2 regions of the Idiomarina abyssalis genome follow, and region 1 is predicted to be linked to the other one. Evidence: predicted binding sites of a transcription regulator. Region 1 holds the regulator's gene; the other holds the start of a gene.
What was found. Region 1 encodes LexA, which represses DNA repair genes until DNA is damaged. Its sites were predicted from a motif close to TACTGTATNNNNATACAGTA; they were not measured.
Positions count from the first base shown of each region.

Region 2: K5X84_RS04875 (YebG family protein) is a predicted target of LexA. The motif match lies at 1,392-1,411, and genes of this name have one in related genera.

Region 1 is NZ_CP081832.1:239,883-252,315, forward strand. It holds gene K5X84_RS01190 (SURF1 family protein) at 1-681, opposite strand, end outside; gene K5X84_RS01195 (DUF2909 domain-containing protein) at 704-874, shown strand; gene K5X84_RS01200 (cytochrome c oxidase subunit 3) at 896-1,771, opposite strand; gene K5X84_RS01205 (cytochrome c oxidase assembly protein) at 1,784-2,353, opposite strand; gene ctaD (cytochrome c oxidase subunit I) at 2,360-3,946, opposite strand; gene coxB (cytochrome c oxidase subunit II) at 3,957-5,078, opposite strand; gene K5X84_RS01220 (SOS-response cell division inhibitor) at 5,381-5,818, opposite strand; gene lexA (transcriptional repressor LexA) at 5,815-6,432, opposite strand; gene plsB (glycerol-3-phosphate 1-O-acyltransferase PlsB) at 6,564-9,047, shown strand; gene ubiA (4-hydroxybenzoate octaprenyltransferase) at 9,044-9,895, opposite strand; gene K5X84_RS01240 (chorismate--pyruvate lyase family protein) at 9,897-10,493, opposite strand; gene K5X84_RS01245 (flagellar basal body-associated protein FliL) at 10,572-10,970, shown strand; gene K5X84_RS01250 (rhomboid family intramembrane serine protease) at 10,964-11,788, opposite strand; gene glpE (thiosulfate sulfurtransferase GlpE) at 11,792-12,115, opposite strand; gene tdh (L-threonine 3-dehydrogenase) at 12,123-12,433, opposite strand, start outside.
Region 2 is NZ_CP081832.1:1,027,841-1,040,273, forward strand. It holds gene K5X84_RS04865 (flavin reductase family protein) at 1-134, shown strand, start outside; gene K5X84_RS04870 (MFS transporter) at 121-1,305, opposite strand; gene K5X84_RS04875 (YebG family protein) at 1,440-1,754, shown strand; gene K5X84_RS04880 (M14 family metallopeptidase) at 1,821-2,732, shown strand; gene K5X84_RS04885 (DEAD/DEAH box helicase) at 2,775-4,025, opposite strand; gene K5X84_RS04890 (methyl-accepting chemotaxis protein) at 4,211-5,698, shown strand; gene K5X84_RS04895 (DUF6436 domain-containing protein) at 5,688-6,239, shown strand; gene K5X84_RS04900 (GGDEF domain-containing protein) at 6,265-7,167, shown strand; gene K5X84_RS04905 (DUF2937 family protein) at 7,246-7,752, shown strand; gene K5X84_RS04910 (isovaleryl-CoA dehydrogenase) at 7,703-9,382, opposite strand; gene K5X84_RS04915 (sensor domain-containing diguanylate cyclase) at 9,513-10,922, shown strand; gene K5X84_RS04920 (MBL fold metallo-hydrolase RNA specificity domain-containing protein) at 10,922-12,280, shown strand; gene K5X84_RS04925 (porin family protein) at 12,334-12,433, shown strand, end outside.

The DNA of each region.
Region 1 (12,433 bases):
TGCCAGTGAGAACCACTGAATGGCGTAACCCTGGTGTTTTTCCGGTGACATTACCTGAGGTTTCCAGTCGCGGCTCCAGCCCATAGTTTCTGGCGACTCAAGTAAAAAGGTATAATCGGTTAATGACATATCGAGTTGTTTTGCTATGGCGTTCGGCTGAAACTCCTGCACCCGAATTTTGCTATCAGCTAAGTCGGTCTCGTAAGTGTTATTTACAAATTGATTGTTGGAAGGAAAGTACAGAAAACCGGTTAGCCTATGCTGACCTGAAGGAATATTCACTTCCGGTAATGACTGTCTGGAAGCCGGTGCTGGTAGCCACCCCATATTAACCGGAACATAATTTTCAGACATTGCCTGTGGCTGGAACAGCGCAATTACCTGATAACCAACGGTGCCGTCTTGAATTTGGTTATCGAGAAGGAAAATGGGTTGTGGAACAAATTCACCATTCATTTCCACATAGCGAAAGCGATCGTTTTCAGGTGACACCTCAGCCAGACGGTCGAGTTTGGTCGCTTCACCGCTTGAGAGTTGTTGCTCATAGTCGCTAAACAGCTGGCGTTTTTGTTCAGCGCGTTCAAGCTGCCAAAAACCTAACTTGACCAATAACGCAATTGCCAGCAGAGTAACTAACGTAGCGACAAGAGGAAAACGTATGTTGGTCTTTTTTAAAATCATTATTGTACTGCTGTTAGCATATATGGTGGTGAACCTGTTCAGGGCGTTATTTAGTATGCTGCGGAACGACCCGGACAAACCACCTATGTCCCATTATTTGGGAAAGCGAGTGGGAGTAGCCGCCGTTATCTTTGTCATACTGATAGCGGCGACCGCCAGTGGTTTCTTACCTTTAAATCCACGCCCCTATTAACCGGGGCGTTTTCTTTTTTTTTTACAGAACGTACACCACGACAAAAAGGCATAGCCAGACGACATCGACAAAGTGCCAGTACCAACTCGTTGCCTGAAATGCAAAGTGGTTATCCGGTGTAAAGTGACCTTTCAGAACCCGCAGGAACATGACAATAAGCATGACGGTACCCAGGGTGACGTGCATACCGTGGAATCCGGTCAGCATGTAAAAGGTATTACCGTATATACCTGAGTCAAGTGCCAAGCCAAGCTCTTCGTAGGCGTGAACGTACTCTGCACCTTGTAAGTACAGGAAGATACAACCCAGGATAATGGTAATGCCCAGCATGGCTGTCAGCTGTTTGCGTTTATTTTGCTCCAGACCCGTATGGGCAAAGTGACAGGTTACCGAGCTAATTAGCAGGATAATGGTGTTAATAGCAGGCAGGCCGTACCAACCCATTGCCTGAGTCTCAGTGCCACCCGGGGTGTTAACCAAAGGCCAGTGAGCGACAAACTCCGGCCATAGGACCTCATTGGTCATGGCGTTATTGCTGTCACCGCCCAGCCATTGAACGGCTATAACACGAGCGTAAAACAGAGCACCGAAGAAGGCCGCAAAGAACATCACCTCGGAGAAAATAAACCAACTCATGCCTTGCTTATAAGAAACACCTAACTGGTCGCTGTACTTGCCACTCATGGACTCGTTAATTTGGTCGCGAAACCAACCAAAGAGCATGACGGCTATAACGATTAAACCAATGGTTAATACGGTACTGCCGTAACCATCCTGCTCTTTACTCATATCGATAACGGTGTGTCCCGCGCCCCAGGCAATTAAGCCTAACCCAACTGCGCCAACAATTGGCCAGGGGCTGGAAGCAGGAACATAATAACTCTGTTGTTCTGCCATAACGTCGTTTCCTTATTCTGTTTTTAACAGCTGAGCCATTTGCTCAGCCGACGTATTGGCTGTCATATCGTACAGCGTGTATGACAGGGTTAATGTGTTGATGTGGTCCGGAATATCCGGATCCAGATAAAATTGCATTGGCATTTCTGTATCAGCACCCGCAGCTAAAGGCTGTTGGTTAAAGCAAAAGCACTCCACTTTATTGAGGTAAAGCGAGGCTTCAGCCGGTGCAACCGATGGGATAGCCTGTGCGACCATATTGGAAGAGGTCGGGTTAGACGCTAGAAAGTTAACGACTTTAACCTCACCCGGATGAATTTTGACTTGTTTGGTTGAGGGCTCAAATTTCCACGGAATGCCCTTAGCATTCCGCGTAATAAATTGAACGTTAACCGTACGCGATTCATCGACTTCTACCTCTTGATAAACCGCGGCTTCATTGCTGGTACGGCCGTTAAAGCCTGTCACTTCACAAAATACATCGTAAAGCGGTACCAGCGCGAAGCCGAAGGCAAACATCCCGGCGACTGTCAGTAACAGTCGCTTAACCAGAATGCTGTTGTCGGGGCGCTGATCAGACATGAGTCATCACTCCACTTTCGGTGGTTTTTCGAAGGTGTGATAAGGCGCTGGTGATGGAACGGTCCACTCCAGTCCCTCTGCACCATCCCATGGCTTAGCTTCTGCTTTCTCGCCGCCTTTGACACATTTGATAACTACCCAAAGGAAGATCAATTGTGACAAACCGAAGGCAAAACCACCGATACTTGCTATCTGGTTAATATCCGCAAACTGCGTAGCGTAATCCGGGATACGCCGCGGCATACCGGCCAGCCCCGCAAAGTGCATTGGGAAGAACAGCACGTTAACGGAAATAAGCGATGTCCAGAAGTGGGTCTTCGCCAGTGTGGTGTCGTACATATGACCTGTCCATTTCGGTAGCCAGTAATAAGAGGCCGCCATGATGGAGAAAATCGCACCTGTCACCAGAACATAATGAAAATGAGCCACTACGAAATATGTGTCGTGGTACTGGAAATCGACTGGCGTAATCGCCAGCATCAAGCCGGAGAAACCTCCAATGGTAAACAGAATAACGAACGCCAGGGCGAACAGCATGGGGGTTTCAAAGGTCATTGAGCCACGCCACATGGTGGCAACCCAGTTAAAGATTTTGACCCCGGTCGGCACCGCAATGAGCATCGTACAGTACATGAAGAAGAGCTCAGCAAATACTGGCATACCGGTAGTGAACATATGGTGAGCCCACACCAGGAAAGACAGTAAGGCAATGGCTGCCGTGGCGTAAACCATGGATGCGTAGCCAAAGAGTCGTTTTCGGGTAAAGGCCGGAATAATGGCGGAGATAATACCGAAGGACGGCAAAATCATAATGTAGACTTCCGGGTGCCCGAAGAACCAGAAAATATGCTGGAACATAACTGGGTCACCACCGCCTGCAGCGTCAAAGAAACTGGTGCCAAAGTACTTATCGGTCAGTACCATGGTAACCGCACCGGCCAATACTGGCATAACCGCAATAAGCAGGAAGGCGGTAATCAGCCAGGTCCACACAAACAATGGCATTTTCATGTAATTCATACCCGGTGCGCGCATGTTCATGATAGTGACTATCACGTTAATGGCACCCATGATGGATGAAATACCCATAATGTGTATTGAGAACACGAACAACGCGGTTGAGTCCGAGCTGTAGGTGGTTGAAAGCGGTGCATAGAATGTCCAGCCGAAGGCAGGGCCACCACCCTCCATAAATAACGAGCCCAATAAGATAATGAAAGCGAATGGCAGAATCCAGAAGCTCCAGTTATTCATACGTGGCAACGCCATATCGGGCGCACCAATCATCATCGGGATCATCCAGTTAGCAAGCCCGGTAAAAGCAGGCATGACCGCACCAAAAACCATTATAAGGCCATGGACCGTGGTCATCTGATTAAAGAAATGCGGCTCGACCAACTGTAAGCCTGGTTGAAATAGTTCAGCACGAATGACCATGGCCATGGCGCCACCGGTCAAAAACATAATGAAGCTAAACCACAAGTACATTGAGCCAATGTCTTTGTGGTTCGTTGTAAATAGCCAGCGACCAATACCCGACGGCTTATGATCGTGGTGTGTGTCGTGATGTGTCTCTTCCACTGTAGTGCTCATCACCGTCTCCTTATTGATTCATGACTTCGTTAATATCGGCGGCCTGAATCAGCTGTCCGGTATCATTACCCCAAGCGTTACGCTCGTAGGTGATTACCGCAGCTAATTCGCGCATGGACAGCTGGCTTCCAAAGGCCTGCATAGCTGTGCCGGTTACGCCATTAACAACGATGTCTATGTGCTGATCTTTGGCTTCGGGATCCACAGAAACGCCGGAGCCCGCTAATGCAGGGAATACTCCGTTGACGCCCTGGCCGTTGGCCTGGTGACAAGCAGCACAGGTGCTGTTGTAAATTTTTTCACCGAGATCCATCAGTTCATCTTCCGACATCTCCATAGCAAGCAATTCTTGTTCACGTTCCCGTGCCGCCTTTTGCTCAGCTTCTTTCTCGGTAATCCATTTTTCATATTCAGCAGGTTCTTTTGCTATAACAACGACAGGCATGAAGCCGTGATCTTTACCGCAAAGCTCTGCACACTGACCGCGGTAAATACCGGGTTCGTCGACTTTAGTCCAGGTTTCATTAATAAAGCCCGGGTTAGCGTCTTTCTTAACGGCAAAGTCAGGAACCCACCAACTGTGAATAACGTCGTCTGAAGTGACCAGGAAGCGAACTTTTCTATCGGTTGGAATAACCAATGGACGGTCCACTTCTAACAAGTAGTTTTCGCCTTTCTCAAATTTATTATCAATTTGTTCTTGTTGAGTGGCTAAACGACTGAAGAATTCCACGTCGTTCTCAAAGTACTTGTAGTGCCATTTCCACTGCGAACCTGTTACCTGGACAGTAACGTCAGCATCGGAAGTGTCTTCCATGGCAATTAAGGTCGTTGTTGCAGGAATGGCCATGCCTACCAGTATAAGTAAAGGCACAATAGTCCAGGCAATTTCGACTTTAACGTTCTCGTGGAAATTTGCAGGGTTAGGGTTTTTAGACTTCCGGTGTCGGATCATCGAAATAAACATGAGACCGAATACGACCACACCAATTACACAGCAAATGTAAAAGATGGTCATGTGGAGATCGTAAACCCGGTTACTCACTTCAGTGACACCTTGGGTCAAATTGAGACGCGACTGAGCAGCAGCCGGTAGACTCGTTAGCGCCAATAGTGCCCACAAAGGCTTCATTTTCACGTGGCTTCTCCTCTTATTCTTCAATGAGACAGCAAATAATTTCGCTAGCCTGAAATAGAAGAACAAAGAGGTAAGCAGAAAAAGGTACAGCTTCTCCCCAGAAATCGCTTTCTCTACTGACTCTTTGTTGTAGTTATCGTTGTTATATTATTTTTATAGTCGGGTAGTGCATTTATTAACGAATTTACAACCAAAGATCCAGATCAAATCAAACAAATGCACAAAAAATAGACGGATCTGTTAAAAAAAGGCTGCAAAAGCAGCCTTGGGGGATAAAACACACAAACAAAGTGGGATTAGTGCAGGTGGGATGTCAGTGTGTTTTTATCAAACAGAAAATATTGTGTTTCACTCAATTTACTGGCCATACGAGCACGCTGCCAGGTACGGTTAGAAACTGAGTCCAAATAACCGATAACCATACTGCTGGTACCGGCCAGTAGAGCCTGTTCCAGCGCCCACTCGCAGCGTTCGGCTGAGTGGCTGCGCAACCAGCGAATTTGCGATTCAGCAACACCACAAGCAATAAGCTGTTGAATCACGTCTTTGTCGCCGCCAATAACCGTTACCCATTGGCTTGGCTTTTGTTGCAAAGCCTGCTGAACAACAGGGGACAGCTTGTCGACGTCAATTGCGTCCTGCGTGTTTTTAGCATCTAACTGGAACGATGGCGCTGTATTTTCGGCAGTCCAAAGACCTGGGTGATGTAATTTGTGCTGATGTTGAGTTTTCATAAGGTCGCTCCGTTTCTGATAACACCGACGGCAAGTCCTTCAATGGCAAAAACCTGCTCTGCCAGATTGACAGTAATGGTCGAGAAATCTTCATTTTCAGGATGAAGCAAAATAGTTTTTCCACGCTGTTCAAAACGCTTTACAGTGACATCGTCTTCTACGCGGGCAACGACTATCTGGCCGTTACGAGCTTGCTCGGTTTTATGCACAGCCAGTAAGTCGCCGTCTAAAATACCAATGTCTTTCATGCTCATGCCGTTTACTTTCAATAAGAAGCTGGCAGCAGGATGAAATAGAGACTCGTCAATTTTGTAATGACCTTCAACGTGCTGTTCGGCCAGCAAGGGCTCCCCGGCTGCAACCTGGCCAATTAACGGTAGGCCATCAGCGATGTCGTAGTCATCGGCTACAAGACGAATACCGCGCGACATACCGGGTAAAATTTCAATAACCCCTTTGCGTGCCAGAGCTTTTAAATGTTCTTCTGCGGAGTTGGCAGAACGAAAGCCCAGCTTATGAGCTATTTCTGCACGCGTTGGCGGCATACCAGTGGCGTGTAGGTTATCCTTAATAAGTTCAAGGATTTCAGATTGTCTTGGTGTTAACGGGCGCATAATGTACCTGTTTATTTGTACAGTGATACTGTGAGTATATACAGGTAAATTCATTTCGCAAGTAATTTCTTGAACGACAAATTTAAACGAAGTTGGTATCCTATCTTTCTGTTTAAAACAGAGGTCTAAGTATGAAAGGAATAAGTCGCTTTTACCCAGTCTTTAAGTACCCGTTGCGTTGGTTAACACGCTTTCAGGAAATTTGGGACGGTACTGAAGAAGAGCATGAAACCACAATTGCTAAGCCCATTGTGTATGTCATGCGCTCAACGTCGAAAGCAGACTTATCCATTTTACAAAGAGCTGCAGCAAAACGAGGCCTGCCTGACCCGACCGAGCCTTTAGTGGTTGACGGTAAAAGCTATGACCGAATTATGTTCCTCGAAGAGTTTGCTGAAGAAACCTCCGAGCAGACCGTTTCAGAATTTCATCAATTGCTGACCTTACACAAAGACAATGCAGAGCTCGACGTGCAGCTTGTTCCTGCAGGTGTGTTCTGGGGACGTCAGGCCGGGCAGGAAGCCAATGCCGGTAACGCTATGACAGGTGACCTTGATAACCCGGGCCACTGGCGCAAGTTTTGGTTGGTGTTGTTTTCTGGTCGCCAGGTTTTACTTCGTTTCTCGCGAGCTGTCAGTCTGGGTACAATGGCACATGACCATGGTACCGATATGCGCATCGCCCATAAATTGGCGCGAGTTGCACGGGTGCACTTTGTGCGTATGCGTCACGCTGTTGCCGGTCCTAAGTTAAGTCACAGAAAAGAACTAATGGCAGCACTGATTGATACCCCTGCCTTAAAAAAGGCTGTAGCAGATGAAGCCCGGGGTAAGAAAATCAGCGAAGAAGCAGCGCGTAAGCGTGCCTTATCTTACATTGATGAAATTGCAGCGAATTACAGTTCGACCTTAGTTCGTGTACTTGACCGCTTTATGACCTGGATGTGGAACCGTATTTATAACGGTATTCATGTCAAAGGTGGCGATACTATCCGAAGGTTGGCACAACAAGGGCATGAAATTATTTACGTCCCTTGCCACCGCAGTCATATGGATTATTTACTGCTGAGCTATGTGATTTATAAAGAGGGACTGGTACCGCCGCATATTGCCGCAGGGGTTAACCTTAACTTCTTTCCTGTTGGGGGGATTTTCCGCCGTGGCGGCGCGTTCTTTATTCGCCGCAGCTTCCGGGGTAACAAACTGTATTCAGCCGTTTTTCGTGAATATTTGTGTTGGTTGTTTCAAAAAGGCTACCCGGTGGAATACTTCAGCGAAGGTGGCCGCTCCAGAACCGGCCGCTTATTACCGCCTAAAACCGGTATGCTGGCAATGACCGTTCAGGGCATGCTGCGAGACCAGCAGCGTCCTGTGTCGCTGGTACCCGTGTACCTTGGCTATGAGCACATTATGGAAGTGTCGACTTACCTGAAAGAACTCAAAGGTAAGGACAAAGAAAAAGAGTCGGTATTTCAAATTCTGAAAACCGTGACAAAACTAAAGAACTTTGGACAGGGTTTTGTAACTTTTGGGCAGCCCATCAACCTGAAACACCATTTAGACAAAAAGGCACCCACCTGGCATCAGTCTGTTACCCGTGGCGCGCAGGAGCCTGAGCGACCTAACTGGCTTAACCCGGTGGTAAATGGTTTAGCGGAGCAAGTAATGCAGGGTATCAACGATTCAGCGGCCGCCAACAGCGTTAACCTGACCGCTTTGGCGTTATTAAGCTCTGAGCACCATGCGTTATTAAAAGAAGAGCTTTTAGCGCAGTTAGAAGTGTATCTGGGGGTTCTGCGTGAAGTGCCCTACAGCAATTTAGTGAGTGTTCCTGAAGAAACGCCGGAAGAATTATGGCAACAGGCTCTCAGGACAGACAAGTTCACCGTCAGTAGTGACACCATGGGTGAGGTAATTTCACTGGAGCGGATGTCGGCCATTGCGATGACTTACTATCGCAATAATATACTGCATATGATGGTTGTGCCGGGCATTGTGGCTTCCATTATTATGGCGAAAAAGAAAGTCAGCGTAGCGGAGATAGCGGCACGCACTCAGGCAATTTATCCTTCGCTCAAGGCGGAGTTATACCTAAGCCACAATGCGGATGACCTTCCTTTGTGGACAGAAGCCTTAGCAGAGGAACTGGCGCGGCAAAATCTGATCACACTGGAAGACGGCATCTGTACTATTGCGCAGCGCGAGAGTGCCGAGTGGTATCGTTTACGCTTATTAGCTAACAGTGCCAGTGAAACTCTGCAACGTTACTGTATCGTGCTGGAGCTGTTGCAACAGGCGCAGCCAATTATGCGTGCCGACCTGGAGAAGCAATCAATTACACTGGCTGAGCGTTTAAGCTCAATTCACGGTATTGATGCGCCGGAATTTTACGACAAGAAAGTCATGTCGACTTTGATTGCCAGTTTAAAACAGCAAGGCCTGGTGGAAATTGACGACGATGGTCAGCAAATTGCTGCGCAACCGGTAGGTGAGTTAAGCGATCAGGTAGATGAGCTTATCGATGGTCCGGTACTGCAGACCATTCGCCAGTCGGTTGAGCACTTTGTTCAACAGTTAAAAGCACCAACCGATGACGAACAAAAACAGAGTGACTAGAACCAGTAGTGCAGCGCTAAACCTATAGCGAACACCATGCCAACATAGTGGTTATGCAGAAAAGCCTGGAAGCATTTTCCGGGCTCTCTGTGCCGTATCAGCCAATGTTGGTATCCGAACAGAAGCAATACCACGGCTAAACCCAGCCAGGCCCATATTTCGGCGGATAATAAATAAAGCACCCAGGCCAGCAGCGCCAGAGAAACTAACTGCATAAGGCCAATGGCCAAGCGATCAAACCGGCCGAATAAAATAGCGGTGCTCTGCAGCCCAATCTTTAGGTCGTCCTCGCGGTCAGCCATGGCGTACTCGGTATCATAGGCTACGGTCCAGATAACATTGGTCAGGAATAATAGCCCGGCGATTAACCACTGCTCAGATTCCAGTGCAGTAAAGGCCATTAAAATACCAAAACTGAAGGCAATACCGAGAACCACTTGTGGCAGATGAGTCCAGCGTTTACAAAATGGATAAAGCGCAGCGACACCAGCGGCAAAAAAGCTGAGCATAACGGTCTGAGTATTAAGCTGCATGACAAGACCAAAGGCAATTGCTAACAGAGCAATAAAGCCTATCATGGCCTCTGTTGCCGATATTTTACCGGCCGGAATAGGTCGTTGACGAGTGCGGCGAACATGGCCGTCGAAGTTACGATCAGCAAAGTCATTAATAACGCAGCCGGCTGACCGCATAACAAAAGTTCCCAGCAGGAAGATAACCACAATACGCATGGGAGGGTTACCGGCACCGGCTATCATCAGAGCCCAAATAGTGGGCCAGGCAAGTAGGTAGGTGCCAATAGGACGGTCTGCTCTCATTAACTGCCAAAATGCGGCTAACTTTTGCATGCTAACTCCTTTTATTGCGACGAAAAGTTTCAGACGCTGAATACAGTGACGACGGCTCAAGGAATATCTCACTGACCAACAACTGTTCGCCCGCGGTTGAAAACATTCTTCGTCTGCCAAGCAGCGTGCGGCTCTTTTGAAACCATCGCTGATTCAATTGTGCAACTGGGTGATCACCACCAACCGCTGCAACTTCTATATCGCCGCAGTGTAAATCGCTGCGGGCAAACAAGGACTCACCCAGTGACTGATTGCCAAGCTGCTGTAAGTTCAGCGTACTGGCTTGCTCCGCGCTTGGCGAAAACAGACTTCGGGCAAAAACCCACGGCTGCTTATCACAGTATAGTAGAACTTCACGAACTACGACGTTGCAGTTAAGGTTAAGTCGTTGCTTTTCTTCAGGGGTAGGTTCCAATACCTGCTGCCCCAGTAATTTTACCGAAAAATTTCCACCGACTTCTTTCAGACGTTGCGTTAACGAACCTTCGTAAAGCAGCCAGTCGGCCTGCTCAGCTGTTAACTCGAATTGTTGTGGGGGCGACCACTGCAGCGCTTCGCTAACCGGAAAAGCGGGTGTTGGATAAAACTCTGTTGTCATTTGTGTTGGCGTTATTAAGCTCTGTCGCTATGATAGCAGAGAGAATTTAATTGAACAGCAATCGGGCCGGGTAGGGCTATGAAACTTCTGATAACAGTAGTAGCAAGTATTTTTCTTTGGTGCAGCAGTGTTTCTTCTGCCTCAGCACAGGATGTCTCTTACTATGGTTTTGAACCGGACATCACCACGAATTACCTGAAAGAAGGTAATGATTACCGGCTTGGGTTTATTCGAGTCGCCATTGAAGTGATGGTGCCTGACCCCAGCTACATTAGTGTGGTTGAGCATCACGCGCCGTTATTGCGCAATGCCTTTGTCTCAATTTTAAGTACCGCAACCGAACGTCAGGTCAGGACGATGACCGGCCGTGATCAGTTGCGCTTAAAGTGTGTGGAGCGAGCGCAGGAACTCATGCAGCAGGAAACGGGTAACCCGGTTATCCGCGATGTTATTTTCACTAAATACATTTATCAGTAGAGTTGCCGTATTTTAGGGTTTAACCAACGCACCACAAAGCCGGCAAAGCAGCCGGAAATGAGTCCGGCTAAGTGCGCCTCGTTGGCCACATTGACCCACAACATGTCGGTGTAGCCAATGACCAGCCAAAGCAGCATAAAGATAATAAGGCCCGGTGGCAGATAAAGCGGGGTTGGGCGGTTAAAGCTGTATACCCAGCAAAAGCCAAGCAAGCCATAAACCACCCCTGACAGGCCGCCAAAGTTAGGTCCATTAAATAAATACTGAATAACGTTGGCTGTAATGCCACAAAATAACAGCAGAGCCAGTAACCAGGAGAACCCGAGAGAGCGCTCAACTCGTCCACCCAGATACCACCACCAGAACAAGTTAAACACCAGGTGCAGCGCCGTAAAGTGCATGAGTACCGGGGTAATAAAGCGCCACGGCTGCTCATAAGGCAGAGCTGAAAAGTAGATGCTGATTTTTAGCGTATCCAGAATGGTTTCCGGGTACATCTGAATGGCTGCAAATACCAGCAAGGTCAATACCGCAACGATACGCGTTAACCAGCCACTTTGTTTCAGTAAACTAAAAGACAAAGAGGTTGAATGCGATGCCGTGGCAGCCTTCTCCTGTACCGGTTCAGCGGCTAGCTCCGGGTTATCTTTAAACTGTTGAATCAATGTCTTAGCAGCGGCTTCATAGCTGCTTTGGTGTAACCACAATTCCAATTGCTCACCGCGTTCGGTAACGCTGACTGGCATGCCTTGCTGACGTAGATACTGATACAGCTTGTGCATCCAGTCTGAGTCGCGGCTGCTGAGCAATCGTCGCATGGTTTAGGTCCTTTCAGTGTGTTCAGGAAAAGACATGGACCAGGCCGTATAGCCACCGTCCATGCTGTGCACATCGGTGAAACCGTTGCCTGCTATGTAGTCAGCGGCGCCCTGACTGCTAATGCCGTGATAGCAAACCACAATCACTTTTTGGTTTTTATCAACTGAGTTCAGGAATTGCGGCAGGTTGCTGTTATCCAGGTGTTGAGAACCCGGAATATGCCCCGCAGCAAAAGACTGCGGGTCACGGATATCAACAAAAACCGCTTCGTTATTTTGCCAATGCTCAACGGCGATGGGTAATTCCATTAGCTGATAATTGCTCATTTACCTATTAGTCCCAGTTCAGTATGACTTTGCCCGACTGGCCTGAAATCATGGTTTCAAAACCTTTCTCAAAGTCATCTATGGGCATTTCGTGCGTTAATATCGGTGAAATATCCAGTCCTGACTGCAGTAAGCTGGCCATTTTGTACCAGGTTTCGAACATTTCACGACCGTAAATACCTTTAATGACCAGGCCTTTGAAAATGACCTGATTCCAGTCAATGGCGACGTTCTCTGGCGGAATGCCCAGCATGGCGACCTTGCCGCCGTGGTTCATAGCTTCCAGCATTTGTGAAAACGCTGAAGGTACGCCTGACA
Region 2 (12,433 bases), 790 kb from region 1:
AATCTTTAGGGACCATGGCCATTTCGGGTCTGGATGGTTATCACAGTACTCAACGGGCGGCGCGTTTATCTTATGCCAAGCCCGATAAGAAACTAGAAGAACTGGATGTCGAGGGGCGCTCTAAAGACTCATAATGTCAGGTACTTTACGGCTGTGCTTCTTGGTTATCCAAAACAGCAGTAAACCGACAATAGACAGTGCACAGCCGACCCAGCCTGTGCCTTGCCAACTGAGGGGGGAAATAATGGCCAGCCCGCCCAGCCAGGCCCCTAAGGCATTTGCGGCGTTGAAAGCTGAATGGTTCAATGACGCCGCCAGAGTCTGTGCTTCACCTGCAACGTCCATCAAACGTACCTGAAGCGCCGGAACCAGAGCTGCTGCGCTACCCAGTAATAACACCATTGGCATGACGGTCCAGAGGCTTTGCAATGTTAACGGGAAAATAGCCAGTACAATTGCTGACCACAACAAAGAGCCACCAATAGTCAGTTTCAAATTGCGGTCGGCCGCCCAGCCTCCGACTAAGCTACCTGCCAAAGAGCCTATTCCGTATATTAATAAAGCAACAGGGATCCAGTGCGGAGCAAGACCCGTGGCGTTTATTAGGGTTGGTGCTATATAACTTAATACCGCAAACATACCGCCGAAACCTATGGCGCCTATGGCTAGCGTAAGCCAGACTTGAGGGTTCTGCAGAGCCTTCATTTCACCCCTTGCCGAGGTTCTTTTCTCATTAGGGTGTTTTGGCACGACAAATAAAATCATGACCAGAGCTAGAAGTCCTAAAGCGCCGACTGTATGGTAAACCGTGCGCCAGTCGATAAGTTGCCCAAGCCAGGTTGCTAAGGGGTTACCGACTAAAATTGCTACAGTCAGCCCCATCATTACCATGGTGACAGCCATACCTCGTTGATTTTTACGAACCATGTCGGCGGCGACAAGACATGCAATACCAAAATAGGCACCATGAGGTAAACCGGTTAGGAACCGCAAGACCTGAAGCAAGGGGTAGCTTTCTGCTGATGCACTGGCAAAGTTACCGAGCGCGAAAGCAAGCAACAGCACCAGTAACATGGGTTTGCGCGGAAAACGCGCGAATAAAATAGTAATGAGCGGTGCGCCGATAACCACACCCAGCGCATAAAGGCTGATCAGATGGCCGGTTTGTCGGGTGTCAGTGTTGAAGTCAGCAGCAACGTCAGGTAGCAATCCCATAATGACGAACTCACCAATGCCAATAGCAAAACTGCCAACTGCCATGGCAAAAATGGCCAGTTGAACCTGTGCTTTAGAGAACTGAGTCATGGATCAGGTTTGCTTCCTGTATTAGTTGAGTCGGTTAGGATTGCGCAGTTTATCGAATGCAGCAGCTATTGCAATCTCTATGACTTTACTGTACAAATAAACAGTATATTTACACATCAGCAAAGGACCATACCATGGCTGTAGTAACCCAGTATGTAGTTATTCGCGACGGAGCCGAGAAAATGACATTCACTTCAAAAGCTGAAGCCGATGCGCACGATAAAATTTTGGACATGGCTGAGGCCCTGAATCCTCTCATTAAAGACAGCGAGCTTTTCACTGATGAACAGCAGCTTGAGGATATGGCGCTGTTTTTGGCGAAAGAACGAGAAAATGTTCTCATAGCTTTAGGTGCTAAAAAGCCAAAGAAACCAAAAACCGAGAAAGTATCTGCGGAAAAAGTTGAGTCATCAAAATCAAACGATAAAGCGTCGTCGAAAGCGGCTTAGTGGGCACGATACGAGTTAAATATTTTGATACTATAGTGACCTGGTTTTAATGAATAGGATCGAACTATGACGCAAGAAACGATTTACCATATAGGAACACCGGGTACCCCTTGGGGCGTTGAAGAAAAAGCGCAATGGTTAGCTGAGCAAAGCAAAAAGCGTTCCTACTTTGATGATGTTGTCAGCAAAATAGAGACTTTTAAAGCGAACTTCGACGTAGACCAATATGGTGAACTTGCGTACGAAAGCGATACTTATCCTTTGTTTGTGGTCAGAACTAAAAACTGGGATGCGGGCAAACCAACGGTTTTAGTGACTGGTGGTGTGCATGGTTATGAAACCAGTGGTGTTCACGGAGCACTGCGGTTTATAGAGACTAAAGCCAATGAGTATCAAACAAACTTTAATGTGGTGGTTGCACCCTGTTTGAGCCCATGGGGCTATGAAACCATTAACCGTTGGAATCCTGCGGCTATTGATCCTAACCGCTCGTTTGTAGCCGATTCGCCAGCCGGTGAATGTGCAAACATTATGAATTACATTGCTGGCTTAGGTGTGGATATTCTGGCTCACATTGATCTGCACGAAACAACCGATACCGATAACAGCGAGTTTCGTCCCGCAAAGGCGGCAATGGACGGAAAGGTGAACACCAACTGGAATATTCCTGATGGCTTCTACTTAGTTGGAAACTCTGAAAAGCCTTACCCTGATTTTCAAAAGGCGGTACTGGATTCGGTAGAAAAAGTTACGCACATTGCCGATGCTGACGAAGAGAATAAGCTAATAGGTGAAGATATTGCCCAGCGTGGTCTTATTTTATTGCCAACAGCAAAAATGGGCTTATGTATTAGCTTTAGTAAGGCTGAGTATGCTACTACAACAGAGGTTTATCCGGACAGCCCGAAAGCAACCCCGGAGCAATGTATAGAAGCTCAGGTTGCGGCGGTTACCGGAGGCCTGGACTTTTTAAAGTAAAGCCCACCCCCCGTTACTTGGTCGGTAAACCTGGTTAGTCAATTAACGTCGTGTGTCTGGCCGCTTTTGGCGAGGTGCACGGCGTGAGTTTTGAGGCCTTCCGGTTCGTGGCTTTTGAATGGGTTCCGGCTTTATATTCGGGTCTGGCTCAAAGCCTGGAATCAGTTCTTTTGGTATTTCATTTTTAGTCAGCTTTTCTATGTCACGTAGTAATTTATGCTCGTCCACACAGACCAGTGACGCTGCTTCACCTTCACTTCCGGCACGGCCTGTACGGCCAATACGGTGTACGTAATCTTCAGCTACCTGAGGTAGTTCAAAGTTAATCACGTGCGGCAGTTCGTCAATATCAATACCACGTGCAGCAATATCGGTTGCAACTAATACTCGTAATTTTCCGGCTTTAAATTGCGCTAAGGCTTTGGTTCGTGCGCCCTGACTTTTATTACCGTGAATAGCCATCGCAGGCAGACCATCATCCGTTAACTGTGTTGCGAGTCGATTAGCCCCGTGCTTAGTTCGTGTAAACACAAGAACCTGCCGCCAATTACGACTTCCTATCAGGTAACTGATGAGCTCTCTTTTACGCTTCTTATCAACAGGGTAAACGCGCTGCTGAATGGTATCTGCTGCCGCATTTTGCCTGGCAACTTCAACTAACTTTGGCTGTTGCATAAACTGTTGAGCCAGAGCTTTTATTTCACTTGAAAAGGTTGCAGAAAACAACAGCGTCTGACGTTTTTCCGGAATGAGTTTCATGACTTTTTTAATGTCATGAATAAAGCCCATGTCCAGCATCCGGTCAGCTTCATCCAGAATCAATACATCAATTTTACTTAAATCTACCGTTCCCTGACGACTGTGATCCAACAAACGACCTGGCGTGGCGACAAGAATGTCGACACCGCGTCGCAATGCGTTAATTTGTGGGTTAATACCTACACCACCAAAAATCACTAAAGACTTAAGACCGGTATATTTAGCGTAGGTGTTGAGGTTGTCTTCAACTTGTGCCGCCAACTCTCTGGTTGGTGTCAAAATTAACGCCTTAATAACAGGCTTACCGTCGGTTTTTGTTTGCGACAATTTGTGCAACAAAGGAAGTGTAAAACCTGCTGTCTTGCCGGTACCTGTTTGCGCAGCTGCTAACAAGTCGTGGCCGGCCATGACTGTCGGAATGGCTTGCTGTTGAATTGGAGTGGGGGTGGTATAACCGCATTCAGTAACGGCGCGTAGTATATTGTCGCTCAATCCCAATGACTGGAATGAGGTTTGGCTTTGTTCTGTGGACATGAAGCTCCGGGAGTTATAATAGTCGACACCACACTTATGTGGCTTTTTGGCATTGTATCACAGACGACAGTAAACCTTTATTTAGAAACAGGCGTATTAAGGTAACTTTTTCTTGCTTTGATGAAAAAGTGAGCGCATTATTCGCGCCGCTTTACCCTGAGTTTAGGGTGTTTAGAGGAATTTTTATGTTGTACCGCCCCTGGGTCGACTCCGCTAACCGAGTTTTCACTGGTGTTCTACTTGTTCAGTTACTGATCACCTTTGTTATTGCTGTTCTTACTGGCGACTGGTTTGTTCCTGTCGTCCTGTCATTGCTTATTGTTTCTTTACCTTTGCTTCTTATTAGAGCCTCAGGCCAAAGTAAACTGACAAGGCATGTTATAGCCGCCGCGATTCAATTAATTACGGCGGTTCATATCGATCAGACCATGGGTCTGGTTGAAATGCACTTTGAAATTTTTGTGGTAATGGCATTTCTTATTTATTACCGGGACTGGATGATTGTGGTGACCAGTGTCGGGGTGGTTGCCGTACATCACATTTTATTTTTTGTGCTGCAGTCCAACGGTGCCGACGTTTATATCTTTGCTGAGGGTTACGTGACCTTAGGTATTCTCGCTATTCATGCAGGCTTTGCTGTAGCTGAGGGGGCTGTACTTTGTGTTATAGCCAAACAAAGCGATACCGAAGCGGTTAGTGCACAGGCATTACGTAACAGCATTGCCGATATCGTTAAGCAGTCGGATAAACTAAATCTGATGGTCGATGTCAGCGGTACAACAGATGAAGTTACTGCCTTTAAAAACTTACTGACTCAATTCCGGAAGAATATTCAAAGTACTCGCAGTTTATCCAGACGGGTTCAGGATGTGTCGGGTGCGTTGTCTAAGGAGAGCGAAGAGCTTATCAAGAGCCGTCAGAACAGCTCGCAAGAGGTTGACAGTATAGCCAGCGCAATTGAGGAAATGGCCGTTACTATTAGCAGTATTTCAGAGCAAGCTAATTTAGCTAAAATGTCGGCGGAAGAGTCAATTGACCGCTCGGAGAATGCGGCAAATGTCGCTGAAACGGCAGCTGGTTCTATAAGCTCCTTAAAAGCCAATGTTCTTGCCACGAACGACAAGTTGAAAACCCTGGACAGGCAGTGCCATCAAATATCCGATGTTATCGGAGCCATTAACGATATTACCAAGCAAACTAACTTACTGGCTCTGAATGCGGCTATTGAGGCCGCCCGAGCGGGTGAAGAAGGTCGTGGTTTTGCCGTGGTAGCTGACGAAGTAAGGTCATTAGCCTCCACTACAGGAAAAAATGCTGAGCAAATTAGCCAAATTAGTCAGAATATACTCACTGAAGTAGCTGAAGCGGTGAGCTCAATGGATGCTTGTGTTCAGCAAATTGATGAAGCGGTAACCTATTCAGAGGAGTCGGGCACGTCAATGAAAACCGTTGCTCAACGTATTAATGATGTGGCTCAAAAGGTTATTTCAGTCGCAGCTGCTACCGAAGAGCAGAGAAACGCTAGTGAAGATATCTCTCGTTCAGCGCAGACAATGAGAGAGTTGTCTGAAACAGAAACACAATTGTTGCTGAACGGGCAGGAAAACGCCACATCACTAAAAACAGTTTCGACCCAACTGGACTCAGAAGTAGGGCGCTTTATTGTTGACTAAGCTATCAGGAAAAGCCCGAACTCGTTGGCTTATTGTGACCATTTTTGCCTGGTTTGCATTAGTTCTCTGGGGCTTGAGTTACTTACTGGAACAGCGTTTGGTCTGGTTTGATGAAAAGAGTCAATTACTTGAGCTGGGCAATAATGGCGAATTAGCTCAACCTTTGGTTACTGAACTGGTAAATAAAGGGTTTTCAGTAAGCGGAAGCGTTTTCCATATTAGCTCAGAAAGTTGTAACTGTAATTGGCGCAGTGCCGGACATACCAGTAGCGTAAAGCGGCAAGTAACGGAGTCAGGTGGCAGGAACTACAGCATTGATATAGATCAATTCAGTGAGCTAAAAAGGTTCGTTCCTGCAACACCAGCCATTATTATGTTTAATGAGTCATCAGAATTAATTTACCTTGGGCCTTACGCCGATGGTGCATTTTGTACAGCTGAAAGTAGTTTTGTGGAAGCATTAATTCCTTTAGTTTCAATGGAAGAGAAGGCTCCCGAATGGATTAATACCGTTGCAAAAGGATGCTATTGCAGCGTTTAAATATGGTCAAAGAGCGGAGCCAGTAATGGAAGTAAGACAAACCTTTATAGAGTTTCTGGAAGTGATTCCGGACGGGGCTATTGTTATTAATCGAAAGGGCTTAATTATTGCTGTTAATCAGGCCGCAGCGTCCATGTTCCGTTATTCCTCGTCTTCTATGCTGGAGCTGCACCTTAACCAGTTACTTCCCGAAGAGGTTCGTGAAAGGCATGATCAGCATTTAGCGACCTTTTTCAAACACCCGGGGCGGCGCTCTATGGGAAACGGGTTAATCTTTTCAGCCATTCGCAGAGACGGTTCAACTTTTCATGTTGATATCATGCTTAATCAGCTTGAATTGGAAGGTGAGCTGTATGGTATTGCCATAGTACGCGACTACACTTTGCAAAAGAAAGCTGAAGATAAAATTCGTCTGGAACTGGAATTTGAAAAGCGTCAGGCGCTGACTGACCACTTAACCGGCATTATGAATCGAAGAGCTTTTACCGCACAATTACAGGACGAAATTGAGCAACTGACAGAACATGGAACGCCCTTCGCGGTTAGCTTTATCGATTTGGATGACTTTAAAGACGTTAACGATGAGCATGGGCATCATTTTGGTGATGAGGTTCTGCAGAAAATTGCTCAACTGATTCGTTTGCACAGTCGCCATACCGACTATGTTGCCCGCATTGGCGGCGACGAGTTTGCGACCATACACCCAATGATTTCTGCTAATGATGCACAGCAGATGATGCAGCGAATGCGCAGTGAATTAGTTAGTGGTATTGACCATGCTGAACTTCCGGTAACTTTGTCGATTGGCTTGTGCCAGTGTGATAAACCTTCAGAGCATTACACCATAGAAGATATTATGGCGAGGGCAGACAAGGCTATGTACCAGGCAAAGAAAGAGGGTAAAAATGCGGTTGTGCTTACCAATTAACTGTAATAAAACGTAATTAAGTTTGATTGTTACTCAAGGTCTACTCTAAAGTGGTTTCAGGACTTTTAAGGAGAGACCGTGGGAATCTTCATATCCTATCTACGAATGATTTTACTGATTATCGGTGTTTTGGCGGGAATACAGTTGCCCGGCTTTGTCGATCAGTATGGAAAAAGCCTACAGGCACATTTAATTGAGTCTGAACGCAGCCTTAATGAATTTCGCGACGAGGCGGAAAAGTTTTTTGACGGTAGCATTGAAGAACTTATTGCCCATTATCAAGCCAGCGACGACAGAGTTTTTCAGGAAGGTGGCCAGAGTATCAACGCAATCTTTCAACGTTATCAACAGTTGAATAAAGCCCATCAGGAGTTTAATCAGAATGCATGGAGAGCCTACCAACAGGCATTTTTCACGCCAGTGGAAGATATTCAGCAAGAGGTTAGAAACGACTTTTCTTACACCGTAAGACTGAACCCCGGCGCTATTTTGTTTGGCCTGGTTTCGGGGTTAATACTGGCGGTATTTGGTGAACTTATTGTTCGACTGCTGGCGAGGCCTTTTCGACAATCGCAGCGCAGTTAAGCCCGCTGGGTAGTGTGCCGTAATTAAACCCGCCATTAACATCAAGCCGACCCGCGCAAAAGGCGTCCGCCATTTCCGGGGTTGCATGTTGAACCAGTAACGCCGCCTGGAGGCCAACGGCCATAGAATCAGCAATGGTGCGTGCTCGATATTGTAGGGCTTTGCTGTTACTAAACTCCTCTTTTAGCGTGATCATAAACTGGTCGAGTCTTTTGTCAGCGCCTTTTGCACGTTGCAATTCTGCGAAATAAGCATCCAGGACCTCAGGCTGTTTCTCTATGGCTCTTAGAATATCAAGACACTGAACATTACCACTGCCTTCCCAAATAGCGTTGACGGGTGACTCACGGAAAAGTCTTGGCATAATGTGGTTTTCCATAACGCCACTCCCACCAATGACCTCCATCGCTTCATAGGCATGATTAGGCGTTCGCTTACAAATCCAGTACTTGCCAACAGGCGTAGCAATGCGCGACAACAGTTTTTCATGTTCGTTGTCCTGGTTATCCATTGCTCGAGCCATTCGCATCATGTAAGTCATGGCAGCTTCGCTTTCAAGTGCCAGATCAGCTAATAAGTTCTGCATCAGTGGCTGCTCGCTAAGCCTGGCACCAAAAGCTTCTCTGTTACTTGCGTGATGAATCGCCTGAGCCGTTGCCTGACGCATACCCGCCGATGAGCCAATCATGCAGTCATAACGTGTGGTTGCGACCATCTCGATGATGGTTCGAACGCCCCGGCCTTCTTCACCGACCATCCAGCCCAAAGCACCGCGAAGCTCCGTTTCACTTGAAGCGTTCGCTGCATTGCCCATTTTCTGTTTCAATTGCTGAAGTTGGATAGGGTTTTTTGAGCCATCAGGGCGCCATCTTGGAACTAAAAAGCAGGACAGGCCACTACGGGTTTGTGCCAGCACTAAAAAGGCATCACACATGGGAGCGGAGACAAACCACTTATGACCAACCAGTTCGTATACCTGGCCGGAGCCTTCTGTTGTCAACGGATAGGCCCGCGTAGTGTTACGCCGTACGTCTGACCCTCCTTGTTTTTCCGTCATTGCCATACCAATAGTCACGGCATTTTTTTCCGTATGAGGAATGTTTCTCGGGTCGTATTGACGGGCGGTAATTTTTGGGGCCCACTCTTCGAATAGGCCAGGCTGATGCCTCAGTGCCGGAATTGCGGCAAAGGTCATGGTAATAGGACAGCCGTGTGAAGCTTCTACCTGCGTGTGAAGGTAATATTTAGCCGCGCGAGCGACATGGGCTCCTGATTTCGGGTCACTCCATGGGCTGGCATGAAGCCCGTGTTTAATTGCTGTTGTCATTAATTGATGATAACTGGGATGGAAGTCCACCTGGTCAATGCGATGTCCGTAGCGGTCATGGGTACGTAATTCGGGTTGGTACTTGTTAGCCTGGAAACCAAGTTCAATGCTTTCTTTTTTACCTGCCAGTTCGCCAAAAGCAATAAGGTCGGAGTAAGCCCAACTGGCACCTTCGCGCTCTACAGCTTGCTGCAGAGATTTATCGGCCAGATAAAGGTTATAATTTTCTAATGGTTTAGGCTGGTTTTCTACTTCATGGGTGCTAGCCATAAACTGTTCGGCTTGTGGGTAGTGCTCTGTCATTTCTTACTCCTTGTTACTTCTGAGTGAAGCAGGATAAATTTTATTCGTCAATAGATAGACTAATGGTTGCCTTTTGAACGTTTTTTGATAACAGTAAGGTCAACAATTAACAACAAATGCAGTAGTTGCTTTGCTTCAAACTATTATTAGAAGTCTGATACTCGTCGTTGTCTGGATACTCCTTTGGCGTATTGCTGCAGTGATGGAGTATGGACCACATGCGAGTATCTGGTTTCCCCCTGCGGGACTGACGTTTGCCGCATTCCTGGTTATGAGCTGGCGGGCCTTTCCGGCCATTCTTATTGCCGGAGTTGTCACTACCTTCTGGGTTTCGGAGTTATACGGAGGCGGTACTCCGGCTAAAGAGTTGCTAACTACGGGCGTTCTTTTTGGTTTTGCTCACACCTTACCTTATTTCTTAGGCGCCTGGTTATTGCGTTCAAAGCTTACCCGACTGGGCAGTTATGGGCTTGCCAGCACCATAATGACGTTTCTTGGAGTTGCTGCTCTTTCATCATTTTGCGCCGCCTGGTTGGGCACCGAGGTCATGATTTCAGGCAAGCTGCTGGAAGCCGACGCTATTTGGTATACCTGGCTGCCCTGGTGGATAGGAGATATGAGCGGGGTTATTGTTCTTTCACCGATTTTTATTGCTCTGATGAGTTGGCGTTATCCGCAACTGGAACATTGGCTTGGAGGGCTTAGCTTTACGGTAAAAACCGGTAACCAAAGCTCTTTTCTTTGGAAACTGCTGCTTATTCTGGCTTTGCTGAGTTTAAGCCTCATATTGACGGCAACCGCAAACAAAGATGAAGCGGCTTTCTCAATATTCTTCCTGATTCTCCCTTTACTGTGGGTCTCGTATACGGAGTCGCCTTTAAATACGGCCATATCATTAGCATTATTCAGCACTATTACGGCATTTTCTGTCGGCATCTTAGGGTTGATGGACTACGCTATTGTGTATCAGTTTGCCGTTACAATAATTGCGGCAAGCGCCTGGTTTGGATTAACGGTCCCGACACTCATGGCGCATAACGAGTTACTGACCCGGCAGGTTTCTGAGGATGGATTAACGAAAACAGCTTCGCGTGAACATTTTATGCAAAGTGCTGATGCTTTAATGAATCTGGGTAAGCGTCAAAATAAACCACTTTCGTTGATCATGTTCGATGTGGATGAATTCAAAAAGATTAATGATAGTTATGGGCATGTGGCCGGTGATCGCGCTCTTGTGCAGGTGACGAATATCGTTACTTCGGTGCTGAGAAGCAGTGACTTGCTCGGACGTTTTGGTGGTGACGAGTTTATGATTTTACTGCCGGAAAGTTCACTGCAATTTGCGGAAGAAACAGCTGAAAGGCTGCGAATGGAAATAAGCAGGGCGAGATTAGAGGGTACTAATCATGCCTTTTCTTGTAGCTTTGGAGTGGCTGAAGTCGTGCCGGATGAGCATATTATGGCAACTATCGACCGTGCTGATAAAGCGCTGTTAGTAGCCAAAAAGCGTGGGAAAAACTGTATAGCCAGGGAGAACTGATGCGTATTGTATTTTTAGGTGGAGCGGAAACCGTCACCGGGTCAAAATATTTGGTGGAAACAGATTCCACCCGAATTCTTATCGACTGTGGGCTTTTTCAGGGCTACAAATGGCTACGTAGGCGTAACTGGCAGCCCCTGCCTATGGGGATAAACCAAGTGGATGGTGTGGTTCTAACGCACGCACATCTTGACCACTCTGGCTTTGTTCCTGTGCTTTATAAAGCGGGTTTTAGGGGCCCGGTCTTTGCCCATCATGCAACATCGGGACTCTGCGATATTCTACTCGCCGACAGCGGACGCATTCAGGAAGAAGATGCGAAGTATCTGGGAAAACACAAGTTAAGTCGACACGAAAAGCCCGAACCCTTATACGATGAAGCTACAGCAAAGTCAGCTATGAGGCTATTTCAGGGCGTTGAGTTTCATCAGCAGTTCGAAATAGGGGATATTAAGGTCACTTTGCAGCCGGCGGGTCATATTCTGGGCGCTTCAAGCGTTATCATAGAAGCAGAAGGCAAAAAAGTTGGGTTTTCAGGAGATGTCGGTCGGCCACAAGATATCATGATGTACCCGCCGGAACCTTTACCTGATTTAGATCTGCTATTGCTTGAGTCCACCTACGGCGATCGGCTGCACAAGGAAACTGAAGATGCAGAAGAGCAACTCGCTGCCGTGGTAAAGGAAACGTCTGAGGCTGGTGGTGTTTTACTAATTCCAAGCTTTTCCGTCGGCAGGGCGCAATTGTTGCAGTACTTATTAGTCAAGCTTATGGAAGAAGGCCGAATACCCAGACAACCCATTTATTTAGACTCTCCTATGGCAATTAATGTGTCAGGTCTTTATCAACGCTTTCATCAGCTGCATCGTTTGTCTGACTCTGATTGTGCGAGAACCTTTGGTACCGTTGAATATACGCGCTCAGTTGATGAGTCTAAGGCTATTGCCTCTCAGTCCGGACCGCATATTATTATTGCCGGAAGTGGTATGGCGACAGGTGGGCGTATTCTTCATCACTTCAAGCGTTGGCTAGGTGATCATCGCGCAACGGTTCTGTTTAGTGGCCACCAGGCGGGAGGAACGCGTGGGGCTAAAATGCTGCAGGGGGTTGAATCCATAAAGCTGCATGGGCAGTGGCTACCGGTCAAAGCCCGAATACGTTCGTTAGAAGGGCTGTCTGGACATGCTGATTACCAAGAGATTTTGGATTGGCTAGCGCAGTCTGAATTAAAGCCCAATACGCCGATACAATTGGTGCATGGTGAGCTGGATGCCCTTGAAACTTTCCGCGACTGCTTAATGCAACGCACATCTTATGATGTTGAAGTGGCTGATTATCAGGGGGTATATCACCTTTAGCCGATTCTGCTAAAATATCTGTAACGGGAAGGTTGTTTTTATAAGGAAATCCAATGGTGTTTTTTCGAGCGGCTTTATTAGGTAGTGCATTTTTATTCTTTAGTGCGTTGAGTCAGGCGCAGGACAGTGGTTATTACGGAGCTGCATCTTTAG